4 regions of the Streptomyces deccanensis genome follow, and region 2 is predicted to be linked to each of the others. Evidence: riboswitches for the same ligand, from Rfam matches in the RefSeq annotation. Region 2 holds a riboswitch; each other region holds the start of a gene.
What was found. A riboswitch is a leader RNA that binds a small molecule or an ion and turns the genes downstream of it on or off. The one in region 2 is predicted to bind cyclic di-AMP.
Positions count from the first base shown of each region.

Region 1: another riboswitch for cyclic di-AMP. It lies ahead of L3078_RS33615 (M23 family metallopeptidase); the one in region 2 lies ahead of L3078_RS28655 (C40 family peptidase).
Region 3: another riboswitch for cyclic di-AMP. It lies ahead of L3078_RS18810 (transglycosylase family protein); the one in region 2 lies ahead of L3078_RS28655 (C40 family peptidase).
Region 4: another riboswitch for cyclic di-AMP. It lies ahead of L3078_RS39080 (M23 family metallopeptidase); the one in region 2 lies ahead of L3078_RS28655 (C40 family peptidase).

Region 1 covers NZ_CP092431.1:7,599,019-7,604,523, forward strand. The annotation lists gene L3078_RS33605 (M16 family metallopeptidase) at 1-1,071, shown strand, start outside; gene L3078_RS33610 (M16 family metallopeptidase) at 1,068-2,456, shown strand; cyclic di-AMP (ydaO/yuaA leader) riboswitch at 2,661-2,831, shown strand; gene L3078_RS33615 (M23 family metallopeptidase) at 2,845-3,633, shown strand; gene L3078_RS33620 (GntR family transcriptional regulator) at 3,834-4,538, shown strand; gene L3078_RS33625 (HPr family phosphocarrier protein) at 4,708-4,989, opposite strand; gene L3078_RS33630 (bifunctional acetate--CoA ligase family protein/GNAT family N-acetyltransferase) at 5,191-5,505, shown strand, end outside.
Region 2 covers NZ_CP092431.1:6,409,063-6,414,567, reverse strand. The annotation lists gene pcrA (DNA helicase PcrA) at 1-2,043, opposite strand, end outside; cyclic di-AMP (ydaO/yuaA leader) riboswitch at 2,298-2,455, shown strand; gene L3078_RS28655 (C40 family peptidase) at 2,465-3,655, shown strand; gene L3078_RS28650 (hypothetical protein) at 3,700-4,053, opposite strand; gene L3078_RS28645 (C40 family peptidase) at 4,548-5,505, shown strand, end outside.
Region 3 covers NZ_CP092431.1:4,233,766-4,239,270, forward strand. The annotation lists gene eno (phosphopyruvate hydratase) at 1-670, opposite strand, end outside; gene L3078_RS18810 (transglycosylase family protein) at 1,095-1,787, opposite strand; cyclic di-AMP (ydaO/yuaA leader) riboswitch at 1,792-1,991, opposite strand; gene L3078_RS18815 (LysM peptidoglycan-binding domain-containing protein) at 2,174-3,232, opposite strand; gene L3078_RS18820 (cytochrome P450 family protein) at 3,451-4,743, opposite strand; gene L3078_RS18825 (nucleoside triphosphate pyrophosphohydrolase) at 4,870-5,505, opposite strand, start outside.
Region 4 covers NZ_CP092431.1:8,876,510-8,882,014, reverse strand. The annotation lists gene L3078_RS39085 (rhamnogalacturonan lyase family protein) at 1-1,715, opposite strand, end outside; gene L3078_RS39080 (M23 family metallopeptidase) at 1,967-2,983, opposite strand; cyclic di-AMP (ydaO/yuaA leader) riboswitch at 2,988-3,146, opposite strand; gene L3078_RS39075 (alpha-galactosidase) at 3,449-5,505, opposite strand, start outside.

The DNA.
Region 1 (5,505 bases), 1.2 Mb from region 2:
CACCAGCTGGAGCTCGCGCTGTGGCTGGAGGCCGACCGCATGGGCAGCCTGCTGCTCGCGCTCGACCAGAAGAACCTGGACAACCAGCGGGCCGTCGTCAAGAACGAGCGCCGCCAGCGGTACGACAACGTGCCCTACGGCACCGCCTTCGAGAAGATCTTCCGCCTGGCCTACCCGGTGGGCCACCCCTACCGGCACACGCCGATCGGCTCGATGGACGACCTGGAGGCGGCCAGCCTGGAGGACGCCCAGCAGTTCTTCAGGACGTACTACGCGCCCAACAACGCCGTCCTGTCGATCGTCGGCGACATCGACCCGGAGCAGACCCTCGCCTGGGTCGAGAAGTACTTCGGCTCCATCCCCTCCTACGACGGCAAGCCCGCGCCCCGCGACGGCGCGCTGCCCGACATCATGGGCGCGCAAATGCGCGAGGTCGTCGAGGAGAACGTGCCCGCCCGCGCGTTGATGGCCGCCTACCGGCTGCCGGAGGACGGCACGCGCGCGTGCGACGCTGCCGACCTGGCGCTGACCATCCTCGGCGGCGGCGAGTCCTCGCGCCTCTACAACCGGCTCGTGCGCCGCGACCGTACGGCCGTGACGGCGGGCTTCGGCCTGCTGCGGCTGGCCGGCGCGCCCTCCATGGCGTGGCTGGACGTGAAGACCTCCGGCGACGTCGAGGTCCCCGTCATCGAGGCCGCCGTCGACGAGGAACTCGCCCGGTTCGCCGCCGAGGGCCCCACGGCCGAGGAGATGGAGCGCGCCCAGGCCCAGTTGGAGCGCGAGTGGCTGGACCGGCTCGGCACGGTCGCGGGCCGCGCCGACGAACTGTGCCGGTACGCGGTCCTGTTCGGCGACCCCAAGCTCGCCCTGACGGCCGTCGACCGGGTCCTGGAGGTGACGGCCGAGGAGGTCCAGGAGATCGCCAAGGCCCGCCTGAGGCCCGACAACCGCGCGGTGCTCGTCTACGAGCCCGTCGCCGGCGAGGAGGATGCCGAAGAGGGCGCCGAAGACGAGACCGCCGCGGCCGAGGCCGCCGGAACCACCGACGAGACCGAGGAGTCGGCGAAGTGACCGAGCTCGCGACCATGGAATTCCACCCGCAGCCCCAGGCCGGCGAGGCCAGGCCCTGGGCGTTCCCGGCGCCCGAGCGCGGCACTCTGGACAACGGCATGACCGTGCTGCGCTGCCACCGCCCCGGCCAGCAGGTCGTCGCCGTCGAAGTGCTCCTCGACGCGCCCCTGGACGCCGAGCCCGCCGGCATCGAGGGCGTCGCCACCATCATGACCAGGGCCTTCTCCGAGGGCACCGACAAGCACACGGCCGAGGAGTTCGCCGCCGAGCTGGAGCGGTGCGGCGCCACCCTCGACTCGCACGCCGACCACCCCGGCGTACGCCTGTCCCTCGAAGTGCCCGTCTCGCGGCTGGAGAAGGCCCTCGGCCTGCTCGCCGACGCCCTGCGGGCCCCCGCGTTCGACGACGGCGAGATCGAGCGACTGGTGGCCAACCGGCTCGACGAGATCCCGCACGAGACCGCCAACCCGGGCCGCCGGGCCGCCAAGGAGCTCTCCAAGCAGCTGTTCCCGGCCACCTCCCGGATGTCACGGCCCCGCCAGGGCACCGAGGAGACCGTCGAGGGCATCGACTCCGCGGCCGTACGCGCCTTCTACGAGCGCCACGTCCGCCCCGCGACGGCCACCGCCGTGGTCGTGGGCGACCTCACGGGGGTCGACCTCGACACGCTGCTCGGCGACACCCTGGGCGCCTGGACCGGCTCACCGGCCGCCCCGCGGCCCGTGCCGTCGGTGACCGCCGACGACACCGGGCGCGTGATCATCGTGGACCGTCCCGGTTCCGTGCAGACCCAGTTGCTCATCGGCCGCGTGGGCGCCGACCGGCACGACCGTGTGTGGCCGGCCCAGGTGCTCGGCACCTACTGCCTCGGCGGCACCCTCACCTCCCGTCTGGACCGCGTCCTGCGCGAGGAGAAGGGCTACACCTACGGCGTGCGGGCGTTCGGCCAGGTGCTGCGGGCCGCGCCCGACGGTTCGGGCGTCGCGATGCTCGCCATCAGCGGCTCCGTCGACACCCCCAACACCGGGCCGGCGCTGGACGATCTGTGGACGGTGCTGCGCACCCTCGCCGCCGAGGGCCTGACCGACGCCGAGCGCGACGTCGCCGTGCAGAACCTGGTCGGGGTCGCCCCGCTCAAGTTCGAGACGGCCGCGGCCGTGGCGAGCACGCTGGCCGACCAGGTCGAGCAGTACCTGCCGGACGACTACCAGTCGACGCTGTACCGCCAACTCGCCGCCACCGGCACCGTGGAGGCCACCGCGGCGGCCGTGAGCGCCTTCCCGGTGGACCGTCTCGTGACCGTCCTCGTCGGGGACGCCGCGCAGATCGAGGAGCCCGTCAGGGCCCTCGGAATCGGCGAAGTCACCGTCGTCCCGGCCGAGTAGGGGAACGACCGTACGGACGCGTGTCAGTGGGGCCCTGGTGACGGAAGAGTCACCAGGGCCCATGTTTGTCCGTATTGATGGCGGAGGTTGTGTGTCTGACCTGTGGCGTAGTTAACAAATCCTGTGATCCGTTTGTTATTTCGAAGACGGCCCACTTAGCGTCAGTCCGGCTGTTCGTCAGAAGTTCGCCGCACCCGCGGCACCGGACAGTCATCGCCGAGTCCCCATGGCGCGAGCCAGGGGAGCCGGGGACCCACCGAAGTCCCTGGGGTGAATCGGGTGCCCTTCGCGAGCGACGCGAAACGAGGGGTAGCCGTAGGAGACCTTCCTGCTCCGAACCCGTCAGCTAACCCGGTAGGCGAGAAGGAAGGAAAGGATCAGCCACTTCATGGCGTTCACCCGCGCCCCCGGCAAGCACCGCCGTCCCGGCCGTGTGCAGCGCACGACCACGAGGAACGTGGGCGTAGCCGCTCTCACCACCACCGGTGTCTTCGGCACCCTCGCCGGCCCCGCGCTCGCCGCGGAGGAGCCCGCCGTCGAGCAGACCGGCCTGAACCAGATCATCACCCTCGGCGACACGGTCGCCGACCAGGTCGACGCCCAGGCCGTGGCCCAGCAGCAGGCCGCCGAGGTTGCCGCCGTCAAGAAGAAGGCGCAGGAGGAGGCCAGGAAGGCCGCCGCCGAGAAGGCCGAGCAGGAACGTGCCGCCGCCAAGGAGCGCGAGGAGATCAAGGCCCGTGCCGCCCGCGCGGCCGAGCGCGAGCGCCTCAACGCCTACGTCGCCCCCATCAGCGGCTCCTACATCTCCACCGGCTACAAGGCCGGCGGCGCCGTCTGGTCCTCCGGCAGCCACACCGGTGTCGACTTCCACGCCGCGTCCGGCACGGCCGTCCACGCGGTCGGCTCCGGCACGGTCGTCGAGGCGGGCTGGGGCGGTGCCTACGGCAACAACATCGTCATCAAGATGAACGACGGCACGTACACCCAGTACGGCCACCTGTCGTCCATCGGCGTCTCCGTCGGCCAGACGGTCACCCCCGGCCAGCAGATAGGCCTCTCCGGCGCCACCGGCAACGTCACCGGCGCGCATCTGCACTTCGAGGCCCGGACGACGGCCGAGTACGGCTCGGACATCGACCCCGCCGCGTACCTGCGCTCGCACGGCGTGAACGTCTGACGCGCACCCACGCTTCCAGGAGGCCCCGGCTCACCGAGCCGGGGCTTTCCTCGTTCTACGAACCACTTGTGACGTACCTCCTGTCCAAAAAATATCCCTGGATTCCGGTCCGCCATCGGAAATTCCGCTCCGCTGCAATAGAGTCGCTGGAACACACGTCAATCATCGACGTTTCACGGGGATTAAGGCGGAGGTCGGTCATGCGTATTCCGGCGCACTCGGTATGCACGGCGATCCGTGATGACATCGTCGCGGGTGTCTACGAGCGCGGCAGCCGGCTCACCGAGGAACTGCTCGCCCGCCGCTACGGCGTCAGCCGGGTGCCCGTGCGCGAGGCGCTGCGCACGCTGGAGGCCGAGGGCTTCGTGGTGACGCGCCGGCACGCGGGCGCGTGCGTCGCCGAGCCGACCGAGCAGGAGGCCGCCGACCTGCTGGAGATGCGCATGCTGCTGGAGCCCCTGGGCGCCGCCCGCGCCGCACAGCGCCGTACGGAGGCGCACCTCAAGGTGTTGCGGGGTCTGGTCAGGCTGGGCCAGGAGCGGGCCAGGAGGGGCAACAGCGAGGATCTGCGCTCCCTGGGCGGCTGGTTCCACGAGACGCTCGCACAGGCCTCCGGCAGCCCCGCCCTGACCTCGACACTCGCCCAGCTGCGGCACAAGATCGCCTGGATGTACGCGGTCGAGGCGCCGTCCGACCCCATGGAGTCCTGGGCGGAGCACGGCGGCATCGTGGACGCGGTCGCGCGCGGCGACAGCGACCGCGCTCGGACGATCACGTCCCTGCACACCGAGCGGGCCACGGCCGCGCACCGGCTCCGCTTTCCGCCCGGGCCCGGCGGGACCGAGCGCCCCGAGCGTGTGAGGACTTCGCAACACCCCGTAAACATGCCGAGCCTGCGGCATTAACACGGGCGCCGTATACAAAGAGGGAAGAATTCCGAGGGGCATTTTTCCTGCTGCCCGCAGAACGGAAACCGGATGTAAATGAGAAGGGCCCGCCCGATAAATCGGACGAGCCCTTCGGTTGTGCGCGGGGCGGCTTTTTCAGGCCTTTCCGCTGCGGTTACCCGGTCACTCAGACCGTCTCGGGGAGTTCCTCGAGCCCCTCGGCGACGAGCTTCGCCAAACGGTCCAGCGCGACGTCCGCGCCTTCGGCGTCGGAGGCGAGCACGATCTCCTCGCCGCCCTGGGCACCGAGGCCCAGGACCGCGAGCATGGAGGCCGCGTTGACGGGGTTCCCGTCGGCCTTGGCGATCGTCACGGGGATACCGGAGGCCGTGGTGGCCCGGACGAAGATGGATGCGGGTCGGGCGTGGAGGCCCTCGGCCCAGCCGACGTTGACGCGGCGCTCAGCCATGTGATGCTGCCCTTCAGGTGTCTCGGGTGCTGCAGAGAGGTCTAGACCGGGTTGTCTAGACCAGTTTCCCATATGGGGCGACCGACCGGAACGGGCCCACGGCCTGACCACGAACCGGCTGTCGCACTTCTGTTGTTCTTCTGTCGTGCCTCCCCAGACTGCCCCGCGCCGTTGTCGGACGCGAGCCGTACTCTGGGGCCCATGCAGACCTCGTCGGACCGGCACGAGTACCCCGCCCACTGGGAGGCCGACGTGGTGCTGCGCGACGGCGGCACCGCACGCATCAGGCCCATCACCGTTGATGACGCCGAGCGTCTCGTCAGCTTCTACGAGCAGGTCTCGGACGAGTCGAAGTACTACCGCTTCTTCGCGCCGTACCCTCGCCTGTCCGCCAAGGACGTCCACCGCTTCACGCACCACGACTTCGTGGACCGGGTGGGGCTCGCCGCCACCGTCGGCGGCGAGTTCATCGCCACCGTACGCTACGACCGCATCGGCGCCGACGGAATGCCCGCG
Region 2 (5,505 bases):
GCCGAGGGCGCGCATGTGCGGGAAGACGCCGTCCTCCATGCCGGTGAGGAAGACCACCGGGAACTCCAGGCCCTTCGCGGTGTGGAGGGTCATGAGCGTGATCACGCCCGAGCCGTCCTCCTCCTCGTCGGGGATCTGGTCGGAGTCGGCGACCAGCGCCACCCGCTCCAGGAAGTCGGAGAGCCCGGCGGAGGTCGTACCCGCCGCCTCGGCCTCGCCCTCTCCGGCCCCGGCCTCCTGCTCGAACTCCAGGGCGACCGCGGCGAGTTCCTGGAGGTTTTCGATGCGCGTCTCGTCCTGGGGGTCGGTGGAGGCCTGCAACTCGGCCAGATAGCCGGTGCGTTCGAGGACGGCTTCCAGGACGGTGGCCGGTCCGGCGCCGGACTCGACGACGGTTCGCAGGTCCTCCATCAGCGTGTTGAACCGCTTGACCGCGTTGGTCGACCGGGCCGCCATGCCGTACGCCTCGTCCACCCGCTTCAGCGCCTGCGGGAAGCTGATCTTCTCGCGCTGGGACAGGGCGTCGATCATCGCCTCGGCGCGGTCGCCGATGCCGCGCTTGGGCACGTTGAGGATGCGGCGCAGCGGGACGGAGTCCTCCGGGTTGGCCAGGACCCGCAGATACGCGAGGACGTCCCTGACCTCCTTGCGCTCGTAGAAGCGGACGCCGCCGACGACCTTGTAGGGCAGGCCGACGCGGATGAACACCTCTTCGAAGACTCGGGACTGGGCGTTCGTCCGGTAGAAGACGGCGACGTCGCCGGCCTTCGCGTCGCCCGCGTCCGTCAGGCGGTCTATCTCGTCGGCGACGAACTGGGCCTCGTCGTGCTCGGTGTCGGCGACATAGCCGGTGATCTGGGCGCCCGCGCCGGCGTTGGTCCACAGGTTCTTCGGGCGGCGGGACTCGTTGCGCTCGATGACCGCGTTGGCCGCGCTCAGGATGGTCTGCGTGGAGCGGTAGTTCTGCTCCAGCAGGATCGTGGTCGCGTTCGGGTAGTCCTCCTCGAACTGGAGGATGTTGCGGATGGTCGCTCCGCGGAAGGCGTAGATCGACTGGTCCGCGTCACCCACGACGCAGAGCTCGGCCGGGGGGACGTCCCACTCGTTGGGCGGGACGTCGACCGGGTGCTCGGAGGTGCCGACCAGCTCTCTGACCAGGGCGTACTGGGCGTGGTTGGTGTCCTGGTACTCATCGACGAGGACATGGCGGAAGCGACGGCGGTAGTGCTCGGCGACGTCCGGGAAGGCGCGCAGCAGATTGACCGTCGTCATGATCAGGTCGTCGAAGTCCAGTGCGTTCGCCTCGCGGAGGCGGGACTGGTAGAGCGCGTAGGCCTGGGCGAGGGTCTTCTCGAAGCCGTCGGCGGCCTGGGCGGCGAAGTCCTCCTCGTCGATCAGCTCGTTCTTCAGGTTCGAGATCTTGGCGCTGAAGGACTTGGGCGGGAAGCGCTTCGGGTCGAGGTCCAGATCACGGCAGACGAGCGCCATCAGCCGCTTGCTGTCGGCGGCGTCGTAGATCGAGAAGGAGGACGTGAAGCCGAGCTTCTTCGACTCGCGCCGCAGGATCCGGACGCACGCGCTGTGGAAGGTCATGACCCACATCGCGTTGGCGCGCGGGCCGACGAGCTGCTCGACGCGCTCCTTCATCTCACCGGCGGCCTTGTTGGTGAAGGTGATCGCGAGGATCTGGCCCGGGTGGACGTGCCGCTCGCCGAGCAGGTGGGCGATGCGGTGGGTGAGCACCCGGGTCTTGCCGGAGCCGGCGCCGGCGACGATGAGCAGGGGGGATCCGGCGTGCACCACGGCCGCGCGCTGGTTCTCGTTCAGCCCGTCCAGGAGGGCCGCCGCGTCGATGGCCGGGCGGGGGGCGCCGCCTCTGTAGTACTCGTCCCGGTCCGGTGGCACGTCGAACTTCCCGCCGAACAGATCGTCCGGAAGCGACTCCGGTACGTGATCGTCCTCGGGCGGCGGCGGGGGCTCCTCCACGTGGCCGCGGGGGGCCTGGAGGTCCGCCAGGAAGCTGTCGTCAAAGAGGCTGCTCATCGCTCTCCGAGTCTAGGCGCCCCCACTGACAGCGAGAGGCCGCCCCGGGAAGTCCACACCCACCACTCACCGCGTCCACCTCACGACGGTGAGCGATCGAGCGTACCGCCTGTCGCGTGGAAGAGGCTAAGGTCACGAAAACGTATCGGGCATATCGAACATCAACCTTCACACGGGCCACACGAGTTGGCTAGCTTCTTCTTTAGGCCGTACGACACAACCGGCGAACGTCGCCGGGCCGCACGGCCTCCGCCGAGTCCGGTACGCCTCTCCCGGCGCCGGAGCCGGGGACCCACCGACCTCTGGGGTGAATCGACCCGACCGCCGCTCGCGGCAAGGGTCGTAGGGCAAACCTTCCGAAGCTTGCGCCCGAACCCGACAGCTAACTCGGTAGGCGGACAACGGAAGGAGACGCCGCACCATGGCGCCGCACCGCAAGCCGCGTCCGACCGGCCGGACGCGCGCGGGCATACGCACCCCCGCTCTCGCCACGGCCGCCCTGACCTCCGTGGCCCTGCTCTCCCAGACGGCCACCGCCGCGCCCTCCGCCGACGACAGGCCGAGCCTGGAGGAGGTCGAGAAGAAGGTCGACGACCTCTACCGCCAGGCCGGGTCGGCGACCGAGAACTACAACGCGGCCAAGGAGCGGACGACCAAGCAGAAGAAGAAGGTCGACACCCTCCTCGACGACGTCGCCAAGCGCACGGAGAAGCTCAACGAGGCGCGGGAGGAGCTGGGTTCGTTCGCGGCGGCCCAGTACCGCACCGGCGCGGCCACTCCCGACCAGGCCTCGCTGCTCCTGGCGGACAACCCGCAGGACTACTTCGACCAGAACCAGCTGATGGACCGGTTGACGGACCGTCAGAAGGTTGCCGTCGACGCGTACGTCACCGAGCAGGCCGACGCGGCGGAGCAGCGCCGGGAGGCGAGCGACAGCCTCGAGAAGCTCACCGAGTCACAGAACGCCCTCAAGACCAGCAAGGCCAAGGTCCAGGCGAAGCTCGCCGAGGCCCGCGAACTGCTCTCCACCCTCACAGCCCAGGAGAAGGCCCGGCTCGCCGCGATCGAACAGCGCGAGCAGGAGGAGGCCGACCGCAAGGCGGAGGAGCTCGCGCGACAGCAGGCGGCGCAGGCGAGCCAGGAGACCCCGGCCGCCCAGGAGACCCAGGAGCCCCAGGCAGGGACCGCCGGCGGCACGGAGACGTCGCCGGGCACCACCGGGACCACCGCCCCGGTCGAGGACTCCACCTACGCGGCGAAGGCCACCAAGGCCCTGGCCTTCGCCCGGGCGCAGATCGGCAAGCCGTACGTCTGGGGCGCCACCGGACCCGGCTCCTACGACTGCTCCGGCCTCACCCAGGCCGCCTGGAAGGCCGCGGGCGTCGACCTGCCGCGCACCACCTACGACCAGGTCGAGGCGGGCACCACCGTCCCCCTCGCCGACGCCAAGCCGGGTGACCTCGTCTTCTTCTACGACAACATCGGCCACGTCGGCCTCTACATCGGCAACGGCATGATGATCCACGCCCCCAAGCCGGGCACGTACGTCCGCGAGGAGTCGGTCTTCTACGACGGCGAGTCCTCGATCCACAGCGTGGTACGACCGGCGTGACACCCGGCCGGGCCCGTCCGACGGGCTCGGCGCAGGGGCTCGCCTCAGGTCCAGAGCACCGCGATGAAGACGTTCACGGTGGTCAGCGCGCCGACCAGGGCGAAGAGCGGCTTCTCCACCGTCTCCTCGTCGCGCTTCACGTAGACCAGGCCGAGGATCACGATCAGCAGGGCGAGCTTGATGCCGATCTTGATGTTGTTGACGGGCTGGTCGTCGGCCTGGTTGAGGCCGACGAGGAGGACGCCGGTGACGAGCATGGTGAGCGCGCCGTGCAGCATGGCGGGGACGAAACGGGCCGCGCCCTGCCCCATGGCCTTCAGCTGGGTGAGGAAACCGCCCAGGAGGGAGGCGATGCCGATGATGTGCAGGCCGACGACGATGTGGATGAGAACGTCCATGCGCGGAGCCTAATGAGGGGTCCGAAGCCGGTCCGGCACCGGGGGCGGGGGCGGGGGGCGGCGGGGGTGAACGCTGCGGGGACCAGCGAGCGTCACCCCTCGATGATCTTGCATATATGCGCTCCATAGCACCGTCCCTCCCCCACCCGGTCCGAAATCGCCGCATCGGTCATCGCACAGCGTGAAGTCGGCGGCTCCAGGCCAGGATCTCGGTCACATACGGTCACCTCGTTATCGGTGCGCGCCACTTCCGTACAACGCGTTACCGAGCCATCACAGCCAGGTTTAGCGTCCTCCCTCAGGTGACCGGCTCCCCACCGCCGCCCGGGCCAGGGGCGGCAGTCGGCCACCACCGCCGAGAAAGGTCCGGCGGCGTCCCGCTCCCCCTGTGCGGGCCGCCGCCGGACGCGTAACCGCTCCCCCCAGGCGGTCCGTACGGACAGACGATGTTCGTACTGCGGACGGCGGTCGTACGGAGAGGACGTGGACTCCACGTGGCAGCGCACCGCAAGCCCAGACAGCGCTCGATCGGCGGCCACACGGCCCGCACGGCCGCGACGATCGCCCTCGCTGGCGCGGCGACCGCGACCGGTTTCGACGGCACCGGGCACGCCGATCCCCAGCTCACACCTGAGCAGGTGAAGGCGAAGGTGGCGAAGCTGTACCAAGAGGCCGAGGTCGCCACGGAGAAGTACAACGGCGCGAAGGAGAAGGCCGACAAGGCGCAGGAGAACCTGGAAGAGCTGCGCGATCAGGCCGCCCGCCGCACCGAACGGCTCAACTCGGCCCGGGACGAACTCGGTTCGGTGGCCGCGGCGCAGTACCGGGACGGCGGCATCGCCCCCTCCTGGCAGCTCGCCCTCTCCGCCGATCCCGACCAGTACCTGGAGGGCGCGGCCCTCGCCGAGCGCGTCGGCAGCCGCCACTCGGCGGACGTGGCGAGCGTGCGGAAGCAACTGCTGGAGATCGAACGGCTGCGCGGCGCCGCCCGCGTCGAACTGGGCACGCTCAAGACCCGCCAGACGGAACTGAAGCGGCACAAGAAGACCGTCACCTCCAAACTGACCGACGCCCGGCAGCTGCTCGGCCGACTCACCACCGAGGACCGCACCCGCCTCGACGCCCGGACCGGCGGCACAGGGCACGCCTCGCGCTCCTCCACCGGGGCCCAGCGCAACCTCTCCGGCCCGGTCTCACCCGTCTCCGCCCCGGCCGACGCCCCCAACTCCCGCGCCGCCGCGGCCGTCTCCTACGCCTACTCCAAGATCGGCAGCCCGTACGTCTGGGGCGCCACCGGCCCCAACGCCTTCGACTGCTCCGGCCTCACCCTGGCCGCCTACCGCGCCGCCGGCGTCTCCCTCCCCCGCACCACCTACTCCCAGATCAACGCCGGCCCCCGCGTCGCCCGCTCCGAACTCCGCCCCGGCGACCTCGTCTTCTTCTACTCCGGCA
Region 3 (5,505 bases), 2.2 Mb from region 2:
CGATGATGAGGTCGAGGGCGGCGCGGTTGGACTCCAGGTTCGGGGCGAAGCCGCCCTCGTCGCCGAGGCCGGTGGACAGGCCCTTGGTCTTCAGCACCTTCTTGAGGGTGTGGTAGACCTCGGCGCCCCAGCGCAGGGCCTCGGAGAAGGACTCCGCGCCGATGGGGGCGATCATGAACTCCTGGATGTCCACGTTGGAGTCGGCGTGCGAGCCGCCGTTCAGGATGTTCATCATCGGAACGGGCAGCAGGTGCGCGTTCGGGCCGCCCAGGTAACGGAAGAGCGGGAGGTCGCTGGCCTCGGAGGCGGCGTGGGCGACGGCGAGGGAGACGCCGAGGATGGCGTTGGCGCCGAGGGAGCCCTTGTTGTCGGTGGCGTCCAGGTCGAACATCGCCTGGTCGATGAGGCGCTGCTCGGTGGCGTCGTAACCGACGAGCTCCGGGCCGATCTGCTCGATCACGGCGAGGACGGCCTTCTCGACGCCCTTGCCGAGGTAGCGGTTCGGGTCGCCGTCACGAAGCTCGATGGCCTCGAAGGCACCGGTGGAGGCGCCGGACGGAACGGCGGCACGACCCGTGCTGCCGTCGTCGAGGCCGACCTCGACCTCGACGGTGGGGTTGCCTCGCGAGTCGAGGATTTCCCGGGCTACGACGACGTCGATGGACGGCACGAGCATCTCCTTCATGGAATGTGACGCGGAAGTGCGGGGCCCGCGGGCCTTGCGACTAGAGCCTAACCGCCCCGGGCTCGTCGGCAGCCGACCGACCGTCCCGTGGACAGAGAGACCGTACCTATTGTTCCAGCTCGGAACAAAGGGGGGTGGGCCGGAAAGTGAACAGAAGGAGGGGGCGGACATGAAAAAGCCCCGCCCCGGTGCGTACGGGGGAATGCGCACCGAGGCGGGGAGCTCGCGAGAGACGGGGGGACGGCCCTCACGAGGTCTTCACTATGGAGGACACGGATGTGAGCGGGCTGTGGTTCAGCTGGGAAGCGGCCCGAATTTCTCGGCCCAGCCGAACCCGCCCCGCCTGCCCGGCCGTGGGGGCGGCCGTGGGGGCGGCAGGCGTGCGGTGGCCGTCGCCTCCGCCAGGGGGTCAGCTCAGGTGGAGCTGCTGGCCCGGGTAGATGAAGTCGGCGTCGTCGATGATGTCCTTGTTCAGCTCGAAGAGCTTCTCCCAGCCACCCTTGACGTTCTTCTTCTCGGCGATGGCGCTGAGGGTGTCGCCGGTGACGACCTTGTACTCGCCGTCGCCCTTCTTGACCTTCTTGCCGGTTGGGGTCTCGACGGTGGCGCGCTCGGAGGAGCGGGAGGCGCGGGTGTCCTCGGTGCTCTTCTTGGTGCTCTCCTGCGTGTTCTGCTGCGAGGAGCCGGAGTTCGAGGAGCCGGAGGAGGCGGCGGCACCGTTGTACGCGGCACCGGACAGGCCCTTGCCGCAGACCGGCCAGGCACCCTTGCCCTGGCCCGCGAGGACCTTCTCGGCGATCTCGATCTGCTGCGCCTTGGTGGCCTGGTCGGCGGTGGAGGCGTACTTCGTGCCGCCGTACCCGGCCCAGGTGGAGGCCGAGAACTGCAGACCGCCGTAGTAGCCGTTGCCGGTGTTGATGGACCAGTTGCCGCCGGACTCGCACTGGGCGACGGCGTCCCACTCGGAGGCGGTGGCGGCGGAGGCGCTGCCGGCGGCCATCAGCGGGGCGGCGACGGCGGCGGCGCCGGTGACGCCGGCGACGGCGATGGCGCGGGCGGCCTTGGACGGACGACGGTGCTTGCCCTTGCTGGAAAACAGCATGGAGAGATCCCCTCACCGACGCCTGCGAGGTGAGCTGTCGGGTTCGGGCCGGTTGAGTTGCCCGGCCGCGCTCGTGCGCCTCTCGGCCCACTTCGCGCGGCTTCACCCCGAGCCGGTTCCGGACGTGCGCCCCCGAAGGGCCGCAACCACCGGACCCGGCACTTACCTTGGGTCCCCCGCTCCTGCCTACGGCGCTTGACGCGACGACTGTTCCTTGCGGCCGTTGGCAGGATTCGGCGTACCGACCGCAGGGGCCCGCTGTGGCGAGCGGTCACGACCGTAAACACGTGATTGCCCGGATTTCAAAGACGATCAGGGGGTCTGTGATTCATCTCCCACCTAGATCAAAACGGGCATTAAGGGGCGAACAGTGACCCGAACTGTCGCTACTTTTCGCCCGTTTCGGCACCGACTTCGAGGGTCTGACCGGGAAGGATAAGGTCCGGGTCAGTTCCGACCGTGCCCTCGTTCTCGGAGTAGAGCTTGCGCCACCCGCCGTCCAGGTCGAGCGAGTTCGCGATCCGCGTCAGGCTGTCGCCCGCGCGGACGGTGTAGGCGCCGTCGACACCCTCGCGCGCCGCGTCGCCGCCACGGGAGGCGTGACGGCCGGAGGGGGTGGAGTCGGCGCGGGAGTCGTCGGCCGCGTCCGTGTCGGCCTCCGTGCCCGCGGCGGGGCTCTCGTCGGCGCTGGCGCCGCGGTGACGACCGGTGCCGGCTTCGCTCTCGTCGGCCGAAGAGTCGTCACTCTGCGACGAATCGTCCGACTTGGGTGACTTCGTGGCCTCGGAGCTCGTCGAGCCGTCCGAGTCGCCCGAGCCACCCGTGTCGCCCGAGTCGGCGTCGGCGCCCGAGCCGGTCTTGGCCTTGGTGGACCCGTCGAAGGCGTCGGAGGTCGAGCCGCCGGGCGCGCTGGAGTCGTCCGAGTCGCCGGACTTGGCCGAATCGGCCCCGTCGGTCGAAGCGGAGGAATCCGACGAACCGGATGAATCGGATGAGCTGGACGAGCCGGATGCACTGCCCGACTTCGTCGAGTCGTCCGCGACGCCCGTGTCCACGTCGGCGGAACCGGAGTCGCCGCCGAGGTTGTGGAGCAGGCCGCAGGTGGACCAGACGCCGACGCCCTGGTCCGCGAGCACCTTCTCAGCGACGGCTATCTGCTGCGAACGGCTGGCCTGGTCGGCGGTCGCGGCGTAGTCGAGGCCGCCGTACTTCTCCCAGTTCGCCTGGGTGAGCTGGAGGCCGCCGTAGCGTCCGTTCCCGGTGTCCGCGCTCCAGGAGCCACCGCTCTCGCACTCCGCCACCTGGTCCCAGGTGGTTCCGCTGGCCGCGCTCGCGCCGGTGGCGCCGAGCAGGGGGATCGCGATGGCCGAGCCGGTCACTCCGGCCGCGACCAGGAGGGCGGGTGCCTGACGGGGGCGACGGTGACGACCGTTCCCGGAGAGCATGCGGTTGCCTTTCACACGACAGCAGTGACCGTACGAAGGGTGTGGGGTGACCCCTTCGTACTGACGTGTGAACGTAGCCGGAGTCGATCAGTTGTCACAAGTTAATGCAGCGCAGATCACGTGAAGATCACAGACTTGAGGGAGTGTCATTTTCCGTCGCGGAATGCGGTAGTGCTACGGGCTGCCCGGGTACTACTACGTACCGCTCACGAGCCGCCTCACGAAATGCTCTCGGACCGCCCCTGCGGGGTGAATTGCACCGGAAGCGTGCGCAATCCGCGCATGATGAGCCCTCCTCGCCATCGCAAGTCGGCCGGCTCCGCAGCGAGTCGGAGGTCGGGGAGGCGGGTGAGGAGCGTCGCCAGCGCGGTCTGGCCTTCGAGGCGGGCGAGGGGGGCGCCGAGGCAGTAGTGGATGCCGTGGCCGTAGCCGAGGTGCTGGTTGTCACGGCGGGAGAGGTCGAGGGTGTCGGGGTCCTCGAAGCGGGCGGGGTCGCGGTCGGCGGCCGCGAGGACGACGAGGACGGGGTCGCCCTGGGCGATGTCCTGTCCGCCGATGGTGAGGGGGCGGGTCGCGAACCGCCAGGTGGCCAGCTCGACGGGGCCGTCGTAGCGCAGGAGTTCCTCGACGCCGGTTTCGAGCAGCGCGGTCTCCCCCGCTGCCAGGGAGGCCTGGAGGCGGGTGCGCTGGTCGGGGTGGGTGAGCAGGGCGTAGGTGCCGTTGCCGATGAGGTTGACGGTCGTCTCGAAGCCGGCGAAGAGCAGGATGAACGCCATGGCCGCGGCCTCGTTCTCGGTGAGGTGCTCGCCGTGGTCGGAGGCACGGATGAGGCCGGAGATGAGGTCCTCGCCGGGGGCGGGGTGCTCGGTGAGGCCTTCACGCTTCCTGTGGATGAGGTCGGCGAGGTAACCGCGCATCTTCTTCACCGACCGCGCGACGCCGCCCCTCGGGCCGCCGCCGTGCCGGATCATCATGCCTGCCCAGTCCTGGAAGTCGTCCTGGTCCTCGCGGGGGACGCCGAGGAGGTCGCAGATCGCGTAGATGGGGAGCGGGAAGGCGAAGTCGTGGATGAGATCGGCCTCGCCCGTCTCCGCGAAGCGGTCGATGAGCTGATCGGTCAACTCCTGCACCCGGGGGGCGAACTCGGCGACCCGGCGGGGTGTGAACGCCTTCGAGACGAGACGGCGCAGCCGCGTGTGGTCCGGCGGATCGATGTTGAGCAGATGGGTCATCAACTCGGCCTTGCGCTCACCGGGGATGCCGGTCTTGCCCTTGGCGTGGGCGGGCTCGTCGTGGTGCGCGGGGTTCTTCGACAGGCGCGCGTCGGCGAGGGCCTGCTTGGCGTCGGTGTAGCGGGTGACCAGCCAGGCCTCCACCCCACTGGGCAGCCGCGTCCGGTGCACCGGGGCGTGCTCCCGGAGCCAGGCGTACGCCGGGTACGGATCGGTGGCGAACTCCCAGGTGAAGAGGGAGGGCGCGGGGCTGCTGAGGGACGAGGGATGGTCGGTCACCCGTCGACGGTAGCGGGCCGCCCGACGACCGCCGTCGCGGCCCGGCCTCCCTCGCGCCAGCTCCGACCACCGTCGCGGCCCGGCCTCCCTCGCACCAGGTCGGGGGTTCTCCCGCTGCGCGGCATGTCAGCGCTCGTCCAGGCCCTCCGCGGCTCGGATCGCGTCGCGGTAGGCGCGGGACGCCGCTCTCAGGGCCGCCTCGGGATCGACGCCCTCGGCCTCGGCGCGGGCGGCAAGGGTGAGGAGTTCGTAGCCGATGTCGTGGCCCTGGGGTATCGGGACGGACAGGCCGGCCGTGCGGACGCGGGAGGAGAGTTTGGCGGCCAGGGCGAGGCCGGGCTGGCCCAGGGGGACGCCGTCGGTCACGGACTCCCGGCGTTTCTCTATCGCCTTCGTGCGCAGCCAGTGCGCCTTGACCTCCTCCGGGGTGGTGGCCGTGGCGTCGCCGAAGACGTGGGGGTGGCGGTGGATGAGCTTGGTGATGATGCCGGCGGCGACGTCGTCGATGGAGAAGGGGGTGTCCGGGTCGTCCTCGGCGATGCGGGCGTGGAAGACGACCTGGAGGAGGACGTCGCCCAGTTCCTCGCGGAGTTCGTCGCGGTCGCCCTCCTCGATGGCCTCGACGAGTTCGTACGCCTCCTCGATGCCGTACTTGGCGAGGCCCTTGTGGGTCTGCTGCGAGGACCAGGGGCACTCGGCGCGGATGCGGTCCATGACCTGGACGAGGTCGAGGAGGCGGGCGCCGGGGAGATCGTACGAGGC
Region 4 (5,505 bases), 2.5 Mb from region 2:
TCGGTGGTGGTGTGGAGGCGGAGGGCGGTGTGGTCGGCGGTCTCGGCGAGGATCTCCTCGCGCCAGTCGCCGAGGATGTCGCCGTAGAAGGGGGTCGCGTTGCGGGCTCCGGAGACGACGCCGGCCGGATCGAAGATCCGCGTACTGGTCTCGGTCGCCGGGTCCCAGTCGGAGACGTGGGTGAAGTCCAGCAGCTCCGAGCCCTTGTCGCCGTCCCACCAGATACGGAAGTTGACGCTGGGCGTGGTCGTGGCGACCTTGCCGTCCCGGACGTTGCGGACTCCGGCGCCGGGCGCCGTGACGTCGGCGGTGGACGTCCAGTACTCGTAGCCGCGATGGCCCGGGTCGATGTCGCCGGTGCTGCCCCGGCCGACGTCGATCTCGGTGTCGTTCTCCCAGTCGGCCGGGTGCTGCCCGGTCACCAGGCGCTCGCCGGTGTCGGCGTCGTAGTAGTACCAGGGGAATTTCGGTACGACGCCGAGCTCCGCCTGCTGGATGGCGAATCCCTCCAGGCCGGGGCGGCCGGGGTCGAGGTCGGCGATGTGGAAGCGGTCACCGTGTCCGGCGCCGTCGACGACGTACCGGAGGGTGCCGTCGCCGTTCACCACGTAGTTGCCGTCGGCGATCTCGTCCTTGCCGTCGCGGTCGACGTCGACGGTGCGGATCTGGTGGAAGCCGGTCGCGCCGCTGTCGGCGGGCACCACGTACTTCCAACGGCGGGTCAGGTCCGTGCCGTCGAAGTCCCAGGTCTGGAAGAGGACGCGGAAGGCGCCGCGCCGGGCGCCGACGCGGGTGACGAGCTTGGTGACGAGGCTCGGGTGGACCCCGTCGAGGTAGGCGATGCCGAAGTGGCCGCCGGACGGGCCGTCGGCGGCGAAGTCGTCGGGCACGGGCTGCCGGTCGCGCTCGGTGCCGGTCGCGCCGTCGACGACGGAGACGAACTGCCGGGCGGGCGAGTCGGCGGTGACCCGCGTGCCGTCCGCGAAGGTCGTGCCGGCGGCCGTGTGCGCCAGCACCTCGGCCCGGCCGTCGCCGTCCAGGTCGAACACGGTCACGTTGTCGTCGTTGCGGTACCCGCCGATCGGCGTGGATCCGCTGATCGCGGCCGGTGCCGGGTCGTTGGCGCCGTTCCCGCCGACCTGGGTGTACGAGCCGGGTCCGAGGTCGACACGCCACAGCCGCTCGCCGGTCAGCGTGTACGCCTCCAGCAGGTCGGGCCGGTCCCTGGTCTGCGAGAGCCGGCTCACCACCAGCTCGTACCGCCCGTCCCCGTCGAGGTCGCCGGGCCAGGCGTGCTGCACGGTGTAGCCCTCCGCCGCGGCGAGCGGGATCTCGGCGTACCCCTGATCGAGCGGCAGCGCCGAACTCGGCTTTCCCTCCCGCCCGTCGACGACGGCCCGCACGCTGTACGCGCCCGTGCCCGGGCTGGTGTCCCGGTAGGTCGTCGAGCGGGTGATCGGCGCCCGGTTCAGCCGCTTGCCGCCCTTGTAGACGTTGAAGCCGATCGCGTCGCCGCGGCGCGCGTACTCCGTGCCGAGCAGCCGCCAGCTGAGGAAGGTCCCGCCGTCGAACGGTACGGCGACCAGGCCCCGGTCCAGGTTCTCCACGACCCGGCGAGGTTTCTCCGCGGCATGGCCGCCGGGGGCGGAGAAGAGACCGGCGAACAGGGCGGCGGCGGTCAGGAAGACGGTTCTCCGACGTCGGGCAGTGCGCACCGACACTCCTTCACAGAGGCAGAAAGCGCTTACGCGGATCACTGTCCCCGCCCCTCGCGGCACTGTCGAGGGTTCGATCGGCCATGCCACACGACCGCAACACGGCGATCATGAAACGCCGAAGACCGGCCCCTGATCACAGGGACCGGCCTTCGGCATGCGGGCGCCGGGTGGAGGTGGCGTCAGCCGCTTGGGGACGGTGACGTCAGACGCCGGTGGAGGTGATGTCAGACGCTCGGGGGCCGGTGTCGTCAGACGCCGACGCCCTTCGAGCGGAGGTAGGCCAGCGGGTCGATGTCCGCGCCGTAGTTGGGGCTGGTGCGGATCTCGAAGTGGAGGTGCGGGCCGGTGACGTTGCCGGTCGCGCCCGAGAGGCCGATCTGCTGGCCGCCGCTCACGGACTGACCCGCGGAGACGGAGATCGAGGACAGGTGGGCGTACTGGGCGTAGTAGCCGTCGGCGAGCTTGATGACGACCTGGTTGCCGTACGCGCCGCCCCAGCCGGCGGAGACGACGGTGCCCGCGCCCACGGCCTTGAGGCTGGTCCCGGTCGGGGCCACGAAGTCGACGCCCGTGTGGTAGCCGCTGGACCACATGCTGCCGGCGGTCTTGTACGCGGTACCGACGGTCCCGCTCAGGATCGGCCTGCTGAAGCCCGAGGCGTTGGACGACGAGGACTGGCCGCTCGCCGTCGAGGTCGACGCCTTGGTGTCCTTCGACTCCTGCTTCGCGGGAGCGGAGGGCTTCGACGTCTGGGACGACGCGGGCGACTCGGCGGGCTTCGAGGACTGCGACAGCTGCGGCTTGGACGAGGAGCGCGACGTCTCGCTCGACGCGGCCCGCTCACCGATCGACAGCTTCAGCCCCGGGTGGATGAGCGAGGGGTCGGAGCCGATCGCCTCCCGGTTGTCCGAGTACAGCTTCTTCCAGCCGCCCTCGACGTCCTGCTCGTCCGCGATCTTCGCGAGGTAGTCGCCGACCTTCACCGAGTAGGTCTTGGCCGCCGCCTTCTTGGTGGCGGTCTTCTCCGCCTGCGCGGCCTTCTCGGCCTGCTCGATCCGTGCGCTCGCCTCGGCCGCGGACTTCTCGGCGGCGATCGTGGTCGGCTTCTCGGAGACACCGGAGACGGTGGCGCTCGGGGTCGCGGCGTGGGCGCCGGCGGCTCCGATCAGCGGCAGCGCGAGCGCCGCGCCACCGGTGCCGGCGGCGGCGATCGAGCGGGTGAAGCGCTGGGACTTCGGACGGCGGTGCTTACCCTTCGCGGGCATGACGAATTCCTCTCCGGCGCCTGCGAGGTGAGCTGTCGGGTGCGGACTGGAGATGTCCGGCCGTGCTTGCGCACGGCTTTACCCCTAGCCGTTCCGGAGACCGGAACAGGCGGTGATTCCTGTGGGTCCCCCGCTCCTGCCGTGGATCGGGTCGGTACGCGGCTCCGGTCGGCGGCAGGATTGGGCGTCCGTCCGGATTGACGCCGAACGTAAGCGACTTGTGCCCACAGGGACAACCTTTGGGACTTCCTGTGCGTCTTCCGCACTGATCCTTACATCAATTCACCATCACGCTCCGTAATAGACCGGTCTAGGGTGCATTCCAACCTCCCTGGAAATCTGCGCGAATTACGTGGACATGACGGCAACGGAACGTCACGAATATGACGCTGCTCACGCACCTACGGCCCAGTAGGCTTTATTCCAGGGCTTGTTGGATTTACAGCTACATTTCAGACAGAAGGCTCAAGTCCGACGGAGACGGACAACCGTCGCATCGAAGTCGCCGCGCAGACCGGTCCGCAGTCCGTGATGCACCAGCACGGCACCTCGGTGCGTCTCGCCCGTTTCGCGGCACTCGTACGTCGCCGTCGGGTCCAGCCCGCGCAGTCGCAGCGGGGCGAGCGGCTCGCCGTAGTGCTGGGCCTGGAGCCAGGCGAGGACGACGACCTCGTCACCGTGCACGTACTGCACGGCGCTCAGCCCGCCCGTCGGCGGCCGCAGCCGGTACAGGTCGCCGCGCTGCACGACCGGCCGGATCCCCTTGTACAGCTCCACCCACTCCCGGGCCTCGGCCAGCTCCTCCTCGCTCCACTCGGTGAGGTCGCCGCCCACGCCGAGCACGCCCGCCATGGCGCTGACGAACCGGAACCGCAGCGAGCTGACCCGCCCGTTCAGCTGGTTGTTCGGGCTGTCGGTGACCCACGCGGCCATGGCCCGGGCCGGATGGATCTGACTGAAGCCGTGCTGGATGGCGAGCCGGTCGAGCGGGTCGGTGTTGTCGGAGGTCCACACCTGGTCCGTCCGCGCCATGACCCCGAGGTCGATCCGGCCGCCGCCGCCCGAGCACGACTCGAACGCGACCCCCGGGTGCGCGGCCCGCAGCCGGTCCAGCAGGGCGTAGAAGGCGTGCACGTGCTCGACCCACAGCTTCTGCGGATAGGGCTCACCGGGCCAGCCCGCGTCGGTGAAGCAGCGGTTGAAGTCCCACTTCACATAGTCGATCGGCGCGCTGGACAGGAGCGTGTCGAGCCGTTCCCAGAGGTATTCCTGGACGTCTTCCCGGGCGAGATTGAGGACGAGCTGATTGCGCAGTTCCGTCCGCTTTCGGCCCGGTTGGAACTGCGCCCATTCGGGATGCGCCCGATACAGCTCACTGTCCGGATTGACCATTTCCGGCTCGACCCAGATGCCGAACTGCATCCCGAGGGAGTGCACACGCTCGGCGAGCGGACGCAGCCCCTTCGGGAAGCGGTCGGGATTGGGCGTCCAGTCGCCGAGGCCGGCCCGGTCGCTGGTGCGCGCCCCGAACCAGCCGTCGTCCACCACGAACAGCTCGACCCCGATGGCGGCCGCCCGGCGCGCCAGGGCCTCCTGCTGTTCCTCGGAGATGTCGAACTCGGTGGCCTCCCAGGAGTTGAAGAGGACCGGCCGGTCCTGGTCCGCGTCCGGGATGACGTACGTCCGCTGGTAGGCGTGCCAGGCGCGGCTCGCCCCGCCGAAGCCGCCGTCGCTCCACAGGCCGGCGAAGACGGGTGTGGTGAAGGTCCCGCCCGTCTCCAGCCGCAGCAGTCCGGACTCGTCGTATCCGGCGCCGCCGGTGATCTGCACGCGCGCGTCCGGGAGTTGGGCCACCGCGATCCGCCAGGAACCCGACCAGCCCAGGGCGCAGCCGTAGACCTCGCCGCGCTCCTCTGTGGCGTCGGTGTCGAGGGCGACCCAGGGCAGGTGCTGGTGCCCGGTGTGGCCGCGGCGGCTGCCGATGACCTTCTCGCCGTAGGTGAGGTCGGCGCGCACGAGCCGGGACTCGGCCGCCCATCGCCCGTGCAGCTGGGAGAGGCGCCAGGTCTCCTCCGCGCGCGGCAGCGTCCAGGTCGCCGAGTCGGCCCGCAGCAGCTCCACCGCGGGCCCCTCGTTGGCGAGGGTCACCCAGCGCTCGACCACGTCGTCGCGCATCCGGTAGTGCAGGGTGATCCCGAGTCCGTCGTCGGTGAACCGCAGCCGCAGCTCGTCGCCGTCGGCCTCGTACGCCTGGAAGGTCCACTCGGTGCCGCGCCGCTCGTCCGTGCGCACGGACAGGGCCGGGCGGGTGAAGCGGGGTCCGCCCTCGACGGGGTACTCCTCGTGTCCGTCGACCGGGGCCTCGAACGGCCAGTACGGCAACTGCAGCCGTGCTGCCAGCTCCTCGGCGTCCGCGAGGGCGATCCGGGGACCCCAGTGCAGGTGCAGCAGCTCGTCGTTCTCGGTGAGCCGCAGGGCATAGCTGCTCCTGGTCCCGGTGAGAAGCCAGGTCCGGCCGTCTG